DNA from 3 places in the Paenibacillus sp. LRG-1 genome. Region 3 is predicted to be linked to each of the others. Evidence: riboswitches for the same ligand, from Rfam matches in the RefSeq annotation. Region 3 holds a riboswitch; each other region holds the start of a gene.
What was found. Region 3 has a riboswitch for cobalamin ahead of cobJ (precorrin-3B C(17)-methyltransferase). Riboswitches for the same ligand answer to the same signal wherever they lie in the genome.
Positions count from the first base shown of each region.

Region 1: linked by a shared signal. The riboswitch ahead of ACUUJN_RS25925 (ABC transporter substrate-binding protein) and the one ahead of cobJ (precorrin-3B C(17)-methyltransferase) in region 3 are both predicted to bind cobalamin.
Region 2: linked by a shared signal. The riboswitch ahead of ACUUJN_RS07110 (ABC transporter substrate-binding protein) and the one ahead of cobJ (precorrin-3B C(17)-methyltransferase) in region 3 are both predicted to bind cobalamin.

Region 1 covers NZ_CM170126.1:5,847,538-5,850,821, forward strand. Annotated here, with positions in the region: gene ACUUJN_RS25925 (ABC transporter substrate-binding protein) at 1-1,458, opposite strand, end outside; cobalamin riboswitch at 1,676-1,879, opposite strand; gene ACUUJN_RS25930 (hypothetical protein) at 2,552-3,284, shown strand, end outside.
Region 2 covers NZ_CM170126.1:1,614,543-1,617,826, forward strand. Annotated here, with positions in the region: gene ACUUJN_RS07105 (histidine phosphatase family protein) at 1-708, shown strand, start outside; cobalamin riboswitch at 830-1,023, shown strand; gene ACUUJN_RS07110 (ABC transporter substrate-binding protein) at 1,231-2,238, shown strand; gene ACUUJN_RS07115 (FecCD family ABC transporter permease) at 2,235-3,281, shown strand; gene ACUUJN_RS07120 (ABC transporter ATP-binding protein) at 3,278-3,284, shown strand, end outside.
Region 3 covers NZ_CM170126.1:5,605,077-5,608,360, forward strand. Annotated here, with positions in the region: gene ACUUJN_RS24840 (sirohydrochlorin chelatase) at 1-86, opposite strand, end outside; gene cobJ (precorrin-3B C(17)-methyltransferase) at 179-1,975, opposite strand; cobalamin riboswitch at 2,287-2,472, opposite strand; gene ACUUJN_RS24850 (LOG family protein) at 2,530-3,084, opposite strand.

The DNA.
Region 1 (3,284 bases), 240 kb from region 3:
ATCCGCATTGATGATATCCAGCGCTTGTAGTGTCACAGCATTACGCTGCGCTGTATCCTTCGCCAGCTTCAAGCTGTTAAGAATACTCTCTAGCGGTTTGGAACTATACTGGCTTACATTGGCTTCGCTTTTCGAAGAATAAAACATGTCCATAAAATATTGCGGCTCTCCTGTATGAGCAGTAAGCATACTGTACATAGCAAAATCCCAATCGTTTTTGGTCAACGCCTCGTCGATATTTTCCACCTTGCGAATCTTGACCTGGATTCCCTCTTTCAACAATTGGCTTTGGATGACCTCAGCCATAACGGAGAGCTCCGGACGCTGAGGGAAAGTCAGCAGTGTAACCTCGAACGGCTTGCCTTGCTTAGTCCATGTCCCTTGGGCGTCTTTCTGCCAGCCATCCTTCGTCAACAGCTGCTCTGCCGTTCCGTTCAGCGCTTTACGCTCAACTTTACCGAAGGGAAGAATGCTCGGGAACGGACTGCTTGCTTCCGTACCGAAGCCCCTCATGACGGCGCTCACAATCGATGTGCGTGGAATCAGGCTGTCCACCACCTTACGGTTCGCCGCATCCTTGAATACTGGCGATTCCATATTGTACACGATCATATGGGTGCGCAAGGAGGGAGCCGACAGCACTTGTAGCTTGTCGTTCTTTTTCAGTACCTCTGCGTTATCAACTGGAATATCCGTCGCCACGTCCACCTCGCCGGATTGCAGCGCCATCAGGCGCGAATTCCCATCCGTAATGAACTTCATCGTCGCTTCAGCCAGTCGTGCCTTCTCGCCCCAATATCCGTCATAACGCTCTACGACCAAGGATTGGTCCTTGTTGAATGCTTTGATTTTAAAGGCGCCTGTCATCGCTGGGTAACTCTGCTCATCTTTCATCGATGCCACATCCAGTACAATCGTCGATGGATCAGCTAGATTGGACACCAGCGCCGCGTTCGGCTGGTTTGTCGTGATTTTCAAAGCCAGCGGGCCGCTTACATCAATGGACTTCACATTCAGTAAATCCTTCGCCAGATGGCTTTTCTCGATAGAGCGCAGCAAAGACGCTTTTACACCTGCTGCATCCATACTCTTTCCATCATGAAAAGTGACTTTATCCTGCAAGCTGAACGTCCAAACTGTAGGACTATCCTGCTTCCACTCCTTTGCCAGCCAAGCCACAGGCTCCAGCTTTTCATTCAAACGTACCAGTGTCTCACCTGCACCGGATCGCATCACATCCCAGCTATTATCTCCGTGCGGGTCAACGCCTGACGGTTTCCATGTATACGCCATTACCAGCTTTTTATCTGTCGCTGTTTGTTGTGCTGACGCGTTTTCACCCTTGCCGGAGCTATCCGACGTCTTATTGCTGGCACATCCCGAAAGAGCCATAACTGCCAGCAACAGCATCACCCCTGTACATATCAACCATGAACGCCTGCTACGATTGCTAATCATTCAATGAATCCCCCTCTATCTTGTAAAATCATATAAACCTAACGCAAAACGCGAAAAAAGCATTCCGGACCACTTGATCAGCAGTCAGAAATGCTTTCATTATAAAATGTCAAAACTCACCTCGAAGCCAACTCCAAAAACATAGAAGGGATCGGATCGGTTTCAGACATTCCGTATGCAGCACGCCTAACCACCTCCCCAGCATCCCGTGGGTCTGACAGTGATGTCAAAACAGGCAGGTCTCCTGACTCCAGGCGCATCTTTCAGGCCTTCCCGGTTCTTCACAGTTCCAGTGGCTGTTCTGAAAGCTCCAGCAGTATCCTGCTGATGCCTGTATACAGTGGCGGGTCCGTGTCGGAATCTACCGAACTTCCCTTTTAAGTGAACACGCTCAACAACCATCTACATGGTCTCAACAAAACCTCGTACATAGAGTCGTCCGGCTCACACCTGTTTTCTTCCTTTATTTCTTTCCATTACGATCTTATTTTGTTGTCACAGGCTTGTCAATAAATGCTGCACAATATTTTAAATTTGAACGATGTGGCGAGAATGAAGGTGATGTCTATTCATTGCGTGCACGAAATGAACGTGCTAAAATTAGGTATATAGATAATCATCGTGTCCGTATACTAAAAAGAGTCTTCGCCGCGCCAACGGCAAAGACTCTAGGACTTGAAAGGCTGTGGATCACCACCACGGCGCGCTGCATAACTAAATGTTAATGCAAACGAAACCCACCGTTAGGGGCCAACCTAATTACGCGGTGGGTTTTCGCTTGTTCCGAAATTTTCGACGTAGCCAGCGATAAAGTTTACGAATACTAAACACCAGGCTTAGTAACGTAACCATCCAACGCAACACATCGTAGCACGACACAAGGTTGACCATCGGCTTCACCCCCTTTCGGGAAGCTGCACCGTGGTCCGAAAACATCCACCACTATTCAAAATCCATAAGGTAAATTATACCACGACCTCGCCCACTACTCTAGCAAATTCCTCTAGTAAATAAATCAACTTAAGAGTTAACTTTAGCGCCACTGCACAGTCGGATATAACTAAATTTCTCATCTTAGAAAGGATGTATCCTTTTGAAAACAAGCAGCTATCGCTTCTTTATAGTTTCCTTGCTCGCTCCAGCTCTGTTATCATCCTGCTCTCCATCCTCTACTCCATCAGCAGAATCAGTCCCATCCAAACAAGTCCAATCAGGGGAAAAGACAGCTCTAGCCGGACAGGGCCAATATCTATCCATGACCTATACAGAATATGTGAATGGGAAAAATACAGATAAAGGTATGGTTATGCGGGTCATGACGTATGACTTAAGCAGTAAAAAAATGACCAAACTGGCCGATGTTCCTTATACCTCTCAATACCCACTTTCCCTGGTGTCCTTACCTGATCACAAAATTTATTACTCTGCCGATGTGGATGATAAGGGAGACCAACTATTTTCGTACGACTTAAATTCAAAAAAAACTGAACAATTATCCGATAATTTATTTGCCATTAATCGTATAGTGCCAACTACTCCAGAAGGTCCACTTATACTAGCTGCAGTCAAAAAAGGAGAGCGTACACTTAAAACAATTTTCTACAATAAATCGACTCATACAATGCAGTTCTTGCATGATGAAAATCAGGATATGAATACTTGGTCTGTATCTTACAACTCCAGTAAAAACGCAACGTACATTTCCCAATTTTCCGAAAATGGCCGAGATAAACAAAGAGACATCGCAACCAAGAAACAGTCCACTATGCTCCCCCCGGACTACAAGGTTACAGAGATCAACAACGCCACTAAACAAGAGCGGTCTG
Region 2 (3,284 bases), 2.1 Mb from region 3:
AGTCCGAACTCACAGGAGGATAAGGTGCCGTATGATGCTAAAGAAGATCTGCATTGGGACATGGAACTTGTGTTAGTTCGTCACGGCACAACCTTATGGAACAAGGAACGTCGATATCTAGGACACTCCGACTTAGGTTTGCTACCGGGAGCAGAGCAGGAATTAAAGCCTTTGCAAGAAAAATTGCAAGGGCAGTCCTTTGCTCGAATCTATTGCAGCGATTTAATGCGATGTCGCCAGACCTTGCAGATCATTGTGCCGGAATCAGAATTGACGTCTGGAGGTTCCCTATCTACTATGTCTCCTATGATGGAACCACGTCTGCGAGAGCTTCATTTTGGTGAGTGGGATGGAAAAACGTATGACATGCTCAAGGATGTGTCGTTGTATCGCGCTTGGATTGATGAGCCGCAACGGATAACCCCTCCTGGAGGAGAGTCTTGGGCAGATTTTGTGAATCGTCTACGGAAATTTCTTGACTCTCTGTATGAATGGCGTGTTGCTATGGAAGTTCAACCCATGGATTTGACTGCTGCGCCACCCTCTGTTTTGGTCGTTACGCATGGTGGCGTAATTCGTCAGTTAGCTTGCATGCTGATACCGGGCCATGATTTTTGGAGTTTGAATCCGAAGCCGGGAGAAGCATTTAGGATTCAATTGAGGCTGGCAGGACGGCACAATTACATAGCAGAAATGCTTCCTCATTAGGTTAGACACCTGCGGATAAAGAGGCTGTTTGGGTTGTAAGCCGCCTCTTTTTAACCTATAATCATCAAGTAAAAGAACGGCTTGACTACCACTTATCAAATATCCAGCAGACGAGGTCGGCGCAGCGTGATGAAACTATGGTTTCCCTTGCCTGCGCTGTTAAAAGGGAAGTCGGTGTGAGTCCGGCGCGGTCCCGCCACTGTAAATGGAAACATGCCCGTTAGTCCTGCTTTATGTGCTACTAAGCATATGAAAGAATTTCAGGACATGCATTTTACCATAAGTCAGGATACCTGCCCGTCCGCCTGTCACCATAGTCCTTCGAGGAAAGGATGACGTGTTCGCAGTGACTGTCCATGCGGAAAGAAGCTGCCGCCTGCGCACGATCTGCGCTAACGTGGCCCCTGTGTCCTGATATGAGGATGCGGGGTTTTTTTGATAGGAAAAGAAGGCTGGATTTAGAAGATATCTGATGATGTTCAAGTAACGCTCTTAACGATTTTTTATGAAGGGGTGCAAATCATGGCAGGAAAAAAAATAAAGGTTTGGACAACAGGTCTATTGGTTCTGATTTTGGCAGTTGTGCTGAGTGCATGTGGAGCTAATGGGAAAAATGCTGAAAATAAAGAGAACCAGAATTCTTCACAGCAGCCGGGACAGACCGTAACCGCACAAGAGCCTCCGGGCAAAACAGTTTACCCACTCACGGTTAAGGATACAACAGGACAGGAATTTACATTCAAAAAAGCGCCGGATAAAATCGTTTCCGTCTCCCCGGCAGAAACCGAGGCGCTGTTCGCCATCGGGCTGGATAAGGAAATTGTTGGCGTCTCCGACTACTCTGATTACCCGGAAGCAGCTACGAAAAAGCCTAAAGTGGGCGGTATTATGAAACCGAACGAAGAGGCGATCATTGCTGCTAACCCGGAAGTCGTTTTTGCAGGGATATCACTTAGTGAACAGGCTACGACCAAGCTGCGCGACATGGGAATTATGATTTTTAAAACGGAACCGAAGACAGTTGAAGATGTCATGGCTAACATCGAATTGTATGGGAAAATCACCGATCATCAGAAAGAAGCGAGAGCGGTGACTGACAAGATGAGAGCAGATGTAGCTGAAGTGAAAGAAGGAATTAAAAATATCGGTAAAGGTCAGAAGCTGCGGGTATACGTCGAGTTTTCACCAGGCTGGACAGTTGGTAAAGGCGAGTTTATGGACGAGCTGATTACGTTGGCGGGCGGCGAAAATGTAGGCGCCACGCAGAAGGGGTGGTACCAAATTAGTGAGGAAAATATTATTGCTGCGAACCCTGACGTGATTTTGTACAGCAAAAGTGTCAAGGACGACAAAACTGGTCAAACGCTCGGCGAAATCATTAAAGCTCGCAGTGGATGGGATCAAATATCGGCTGTTCGCCACAACCGGGTATTTGCCGTGGATGATAATTTGATTAGTCGTCCGGGTCCACGCGTAACGGAAGGTCTCAAGGAAGTGGCCAAGGGCGTGTATCCTGAAATTTTCAAATGAACCGTAAACTGATCGGCTTTGGAGGAACAGGTCTTGTCCTGCTGTTACTGACGCTACTGCTCTGTCTTGGCATCGGCTCGGCCAAGCTTCCGGTCAGCCAGATCACGGGCATTCTGGTTAACCACCTTCCATGGTTAGGCGATACGTTTACACCGGATTGGAATACATCCTCAGAGCAAATTATTTTGAAGGTCAGATTGCCACGAGTGTTACTGGGAATGTTGGTAGGAGCAGCGCTGGCGCTGGCGGGAGCCGGATTTCAGGGTGTGCTGCGTAATCCTTTGGCTGATCCGTATACACTGGGGGTATCCTCGGGGGCTTCGGTAGGAGCGGCAGTACTGATTTATTGGGGCCTTCAATTTTCATTTGTTGGCATATGGACGCTGCCGCTAGTGGCATTTACGACCGGAATGCTGACGCTGTGGATGGTGCTGACGTTGGCACGGGAAGGTGGAAAAATTCCGACACAAAGTCTCATTTTGTCGGGTGTGGTGATGCAATCCTTTCTGGGGGCGGTTGTTTCCTTTCTGACAGCCATGTCGAAGGAGACGGTCAATGAAATATTGTACTGGACGATGGGAAGTCTTAGCCTGCGCGGTTGGTCATATACAGGAATCCTTTTACCTTATGTGGTCATAGGACTGGTATTTCTATGGAACCGGGCACGTGTGCTGAATATTTTGGCTTTGGGTGAACGTCAGGCGGCTCACATGGGAGTTCATGTAGATGCGACGAAGCTATCTGTTCTGATCATTTCCACGCTGCTGACAGCAGCCGCTGTCTCGGTATGTGGAGTGATTGGCTTTGTGGGACTCGTTGTACCGCATATCATTCGTCTGGTGACAGGGCCTGATTACCGGATGATTGTTCCATTATCTGCGCTCGGTGGAGCTATTTTTATGGCTTGGGCAGATACGGCGGCTCGCACGTTGTTAGCCCCCACGGAAATTCCTCTGGGCGTGATGACGGCCTTTGTTGGGGCACCGTTCTTCGCATATCTCCTGTACCGGAACAAGAAGCTGCGCAGGGGGGAAATGCTGTGACAG
Region 3 (3,284 bases):
TCTGCCACTGCCTGTGCAAATTCCAGCAGCTCCTGGTTCCCCTCCGGGTCCCGACTTCCATGTCCAACCAACAATATTGCATCCACTGCTGTTTTTTCCTCCTCTTTAATAGGGATAACCTGCATGACGCCCTATTTTATATATATGCTTGTATCCAGTTCATCAGGCCTTCATTCCATTAATCACCACAAACCGCATTCACTTCTACCGTTGCTGGTGCATCTTCATGCCGGAAACCCGCAACGACGCCTACACGTTTAAAAAATTTATGAAAACGCTCATTCGGATGCCCTTTTTCCTTATATTCAGCAATGACGTTCTCCACGATATCAGTAATCTGATCACCCGGAATTCCTTCCGCTACGGGCTGAGCGGCATGAGCATTGCGACCGAATTTTTTGCCACCGAGGAAGAGGTCGTATCCTCCCTTGCGATAGACGATTCCGATATCCTCCAGCACCGCTCCATAGCAGGCCATACCGCATCCGTTCAAAGCAATACTCGTTTCCTTGGGTGCCTGTAATCCGCCAAGTACAACCTGTAGATGCTCAGCCACAGGCACAGCGTCATCCTTCTCCATATTGCAGAAGTCGCACGCCTTCACCTTAAACACATCGCCAATCGGCATGACAATGAATCGTTCATCCCGCAGCCGTCCGACCAGTTCCTCGGGGTCTGCACACGGCACGCGCAGCACGATCTGATGATCTGGCGAGTATTCCAGCTCGCCGTCATCACCCGCTACCTCGGCGAGCAGCGCCATCTGGCGAGCGGTGAACTTCTTGTTTCCCACACCCGGGGAAACACCCACCTCAAATAGCGCAGGCTTGCCAAAGCCGCCTGTCGCCATCCCGGACGCGGCCCCCGCTCCGGCCACCGCTGACGTTCCGGCGGTGCTCTCGGCGGTAGGCGCTTGCCCGCTCCAGCGAGCGTTGGCTACGCCAGGCAGCTTGCCGCCTACAGCGAGGCGGCTTAGTGCCTCTGCCGCCAGCGATGCCGGGGCTGCGCCGGTTTGCACAGCAGTCGTTGCCTGCACGGCAGCCATCGCTTGCGGGCGTGCCTGCGTCGCAACCGCAGCGCCGCTCGCGGAGGGTCCAGCGGGCGTAGTCGGGGCTGCGCTTGCCTGCGGTGTATCTTCTTGTGCGCCCAGCGACCACGGCTCCGCTTCCGTGCGGAGACGCTGGTGCGGCTTGAGTGCCTGCTCGGTCGCATCTAATGTGTATTTGCGCTGATATCCGCGCGGAGTCACGATCAAGCCGTCATACACCGTCGTCGAGGAATTGCCGATGATTACAGTCGTCAGCATCCCAATGTCATGGTTCAGCATATCTTCCAGCGTCGTTACAATAACTTGCTGACGTTCACGATAAGCACTTTTCACCAACCCGACTGGAGTTTGCGGATCGCGGTAACGCAGCAAAATGGACTGCGTCTCCACAATCTGGCGGGTACGCCGACCACTGCGCGGGTTGTATAATGCAATCACAAAATCGGCCGAAGCCGCTGCTTCTACGCGCTTCACAATCGTTTCCCATGGGGTCAGATGATCACTCAGACTGATCGTGCACGCATCATGCATAACTGGCGCCCCCAACAGTGAAGCACAGGACTGAATAGCCGAAATCCCCGGTACGACTTCTACCTCAACTCCGTCCTCGCGTCGCCAGCCTTTTTGCATCAGCACCTCATACACCAGCCCTGCCATACCATAGACTCCCGCATCTCCACTGGAAATGACAGCTACCTTCTTGCCCATCTCTGCTTGGCGAACCGCCTCCTGTGCACGGCTCACTTCCTCTGTCATTCCTGTGCGTACAATCTCCTGTCCGTTCAACAACGGACGGATCAAATCAACGTAGGTATTGTAGCCGATAATGACCTCACTTTCGGCCAGCGCATCCAGCGCCCGTTTTGTGATATGTTCCATATCTCCTGGTCCAAATCCAATCACCAGCAATTTTCCTAATGGGCTCATCGTGCTCCTCCTATTCATCCTTTTCAGGGCAGCTATGCTATCTATTTCAATGATTTATGTACATCGTGTAACTCGAAAAAACCCCATCCTGCCCGGATGGGGTTTCTATGTACGCATCTCTCATCAGACGAACAAACAGCGTAAGAAGACACTATTTGTCTTCCTCCAGCCTGCCGTTGTTTTCCATCTGACTGTTTACGCTTCAAACGCTGCTGCACGTTCATATCCACGCAAACCTCTAGCCAACATGGAAAAAGCAACGTGTGCCTGATTTCCTGATTTCGTACACCCATCCTCTCCGCGAAGGTTAACGGTGCATACAGATCAAGGTAGGTCTCCTGGCTTGGCATCAACGGATTCTTTCGTCTTCCCCGTTTTTCACGAGTGACCATTTTAAAAAATCCTCTTCCTTACAGTGGCGGGACCGCTCGGGATTTGCACCCGATTCCCTGTTACCCTTTGCTCAACCGCAAAGGCACCTTGTCTGTCCGCTATTTGATTATGGGTCTTATCATAACCTTGCCTCAATCAGTTGTGCAAGCATGAAAAACGCTTTATTTCAAGTTCTCTGCTTTATTTTTTAACATATGTAGCAATTCGTCCGGGTCCGCAGAGATACTTAATAACGCTGGATGCTCAGCCCCGGTAAACCCTTCTTGCACGCTATGACGCACCATTTCTACTAACGGGTCAAAATATCCATTCACATTCAGCAGCCCAATCGGCTTGCGATGAATCCCGATTTGCGCCCAGCACAATACCTCGAATAGCTCCTCGAAGGTTCCCAAGCCACCCGGAAGGGCGATAAACGCATCGGCCATCTCGCTCATTGCCGCTTTACGCTCATGCATGCTTGCTACCTCAATAAATTCGGTAACTCCCCGATGAATGATCTCTGCATCAAATAACAGGGTGGGCATAATGCCAGTGACCTGACCGTCACCCGCCAGCATTCCATCCGCCACCTCTCCCATCAGCCCCCTGCTAGAGCCACCATAGATCAGACGGATATGATGGCGAGCCATGGCTTCCCCCAGCTTGCCTGCAGCCTCAACATATACCGATGAATGTCCAGGTCTGGACCCGGCAAATACGCAAATAGAATTCATTAACGTCTCAGCTCCTGTCCTAAGTATCATGCATCGAAACTTATTCATTATATTAGATAAACATTTTCGCTATAACAAAAATCTTTGTCGATGCATGTCCAACAAAAAAAGATAAAGACCTCGTAGGCCCTTATCTTTATTTTACTCTGTATCCCAAAATATAAGTTCATTTTTTAGCATACTGCATTTATAATTTCTAT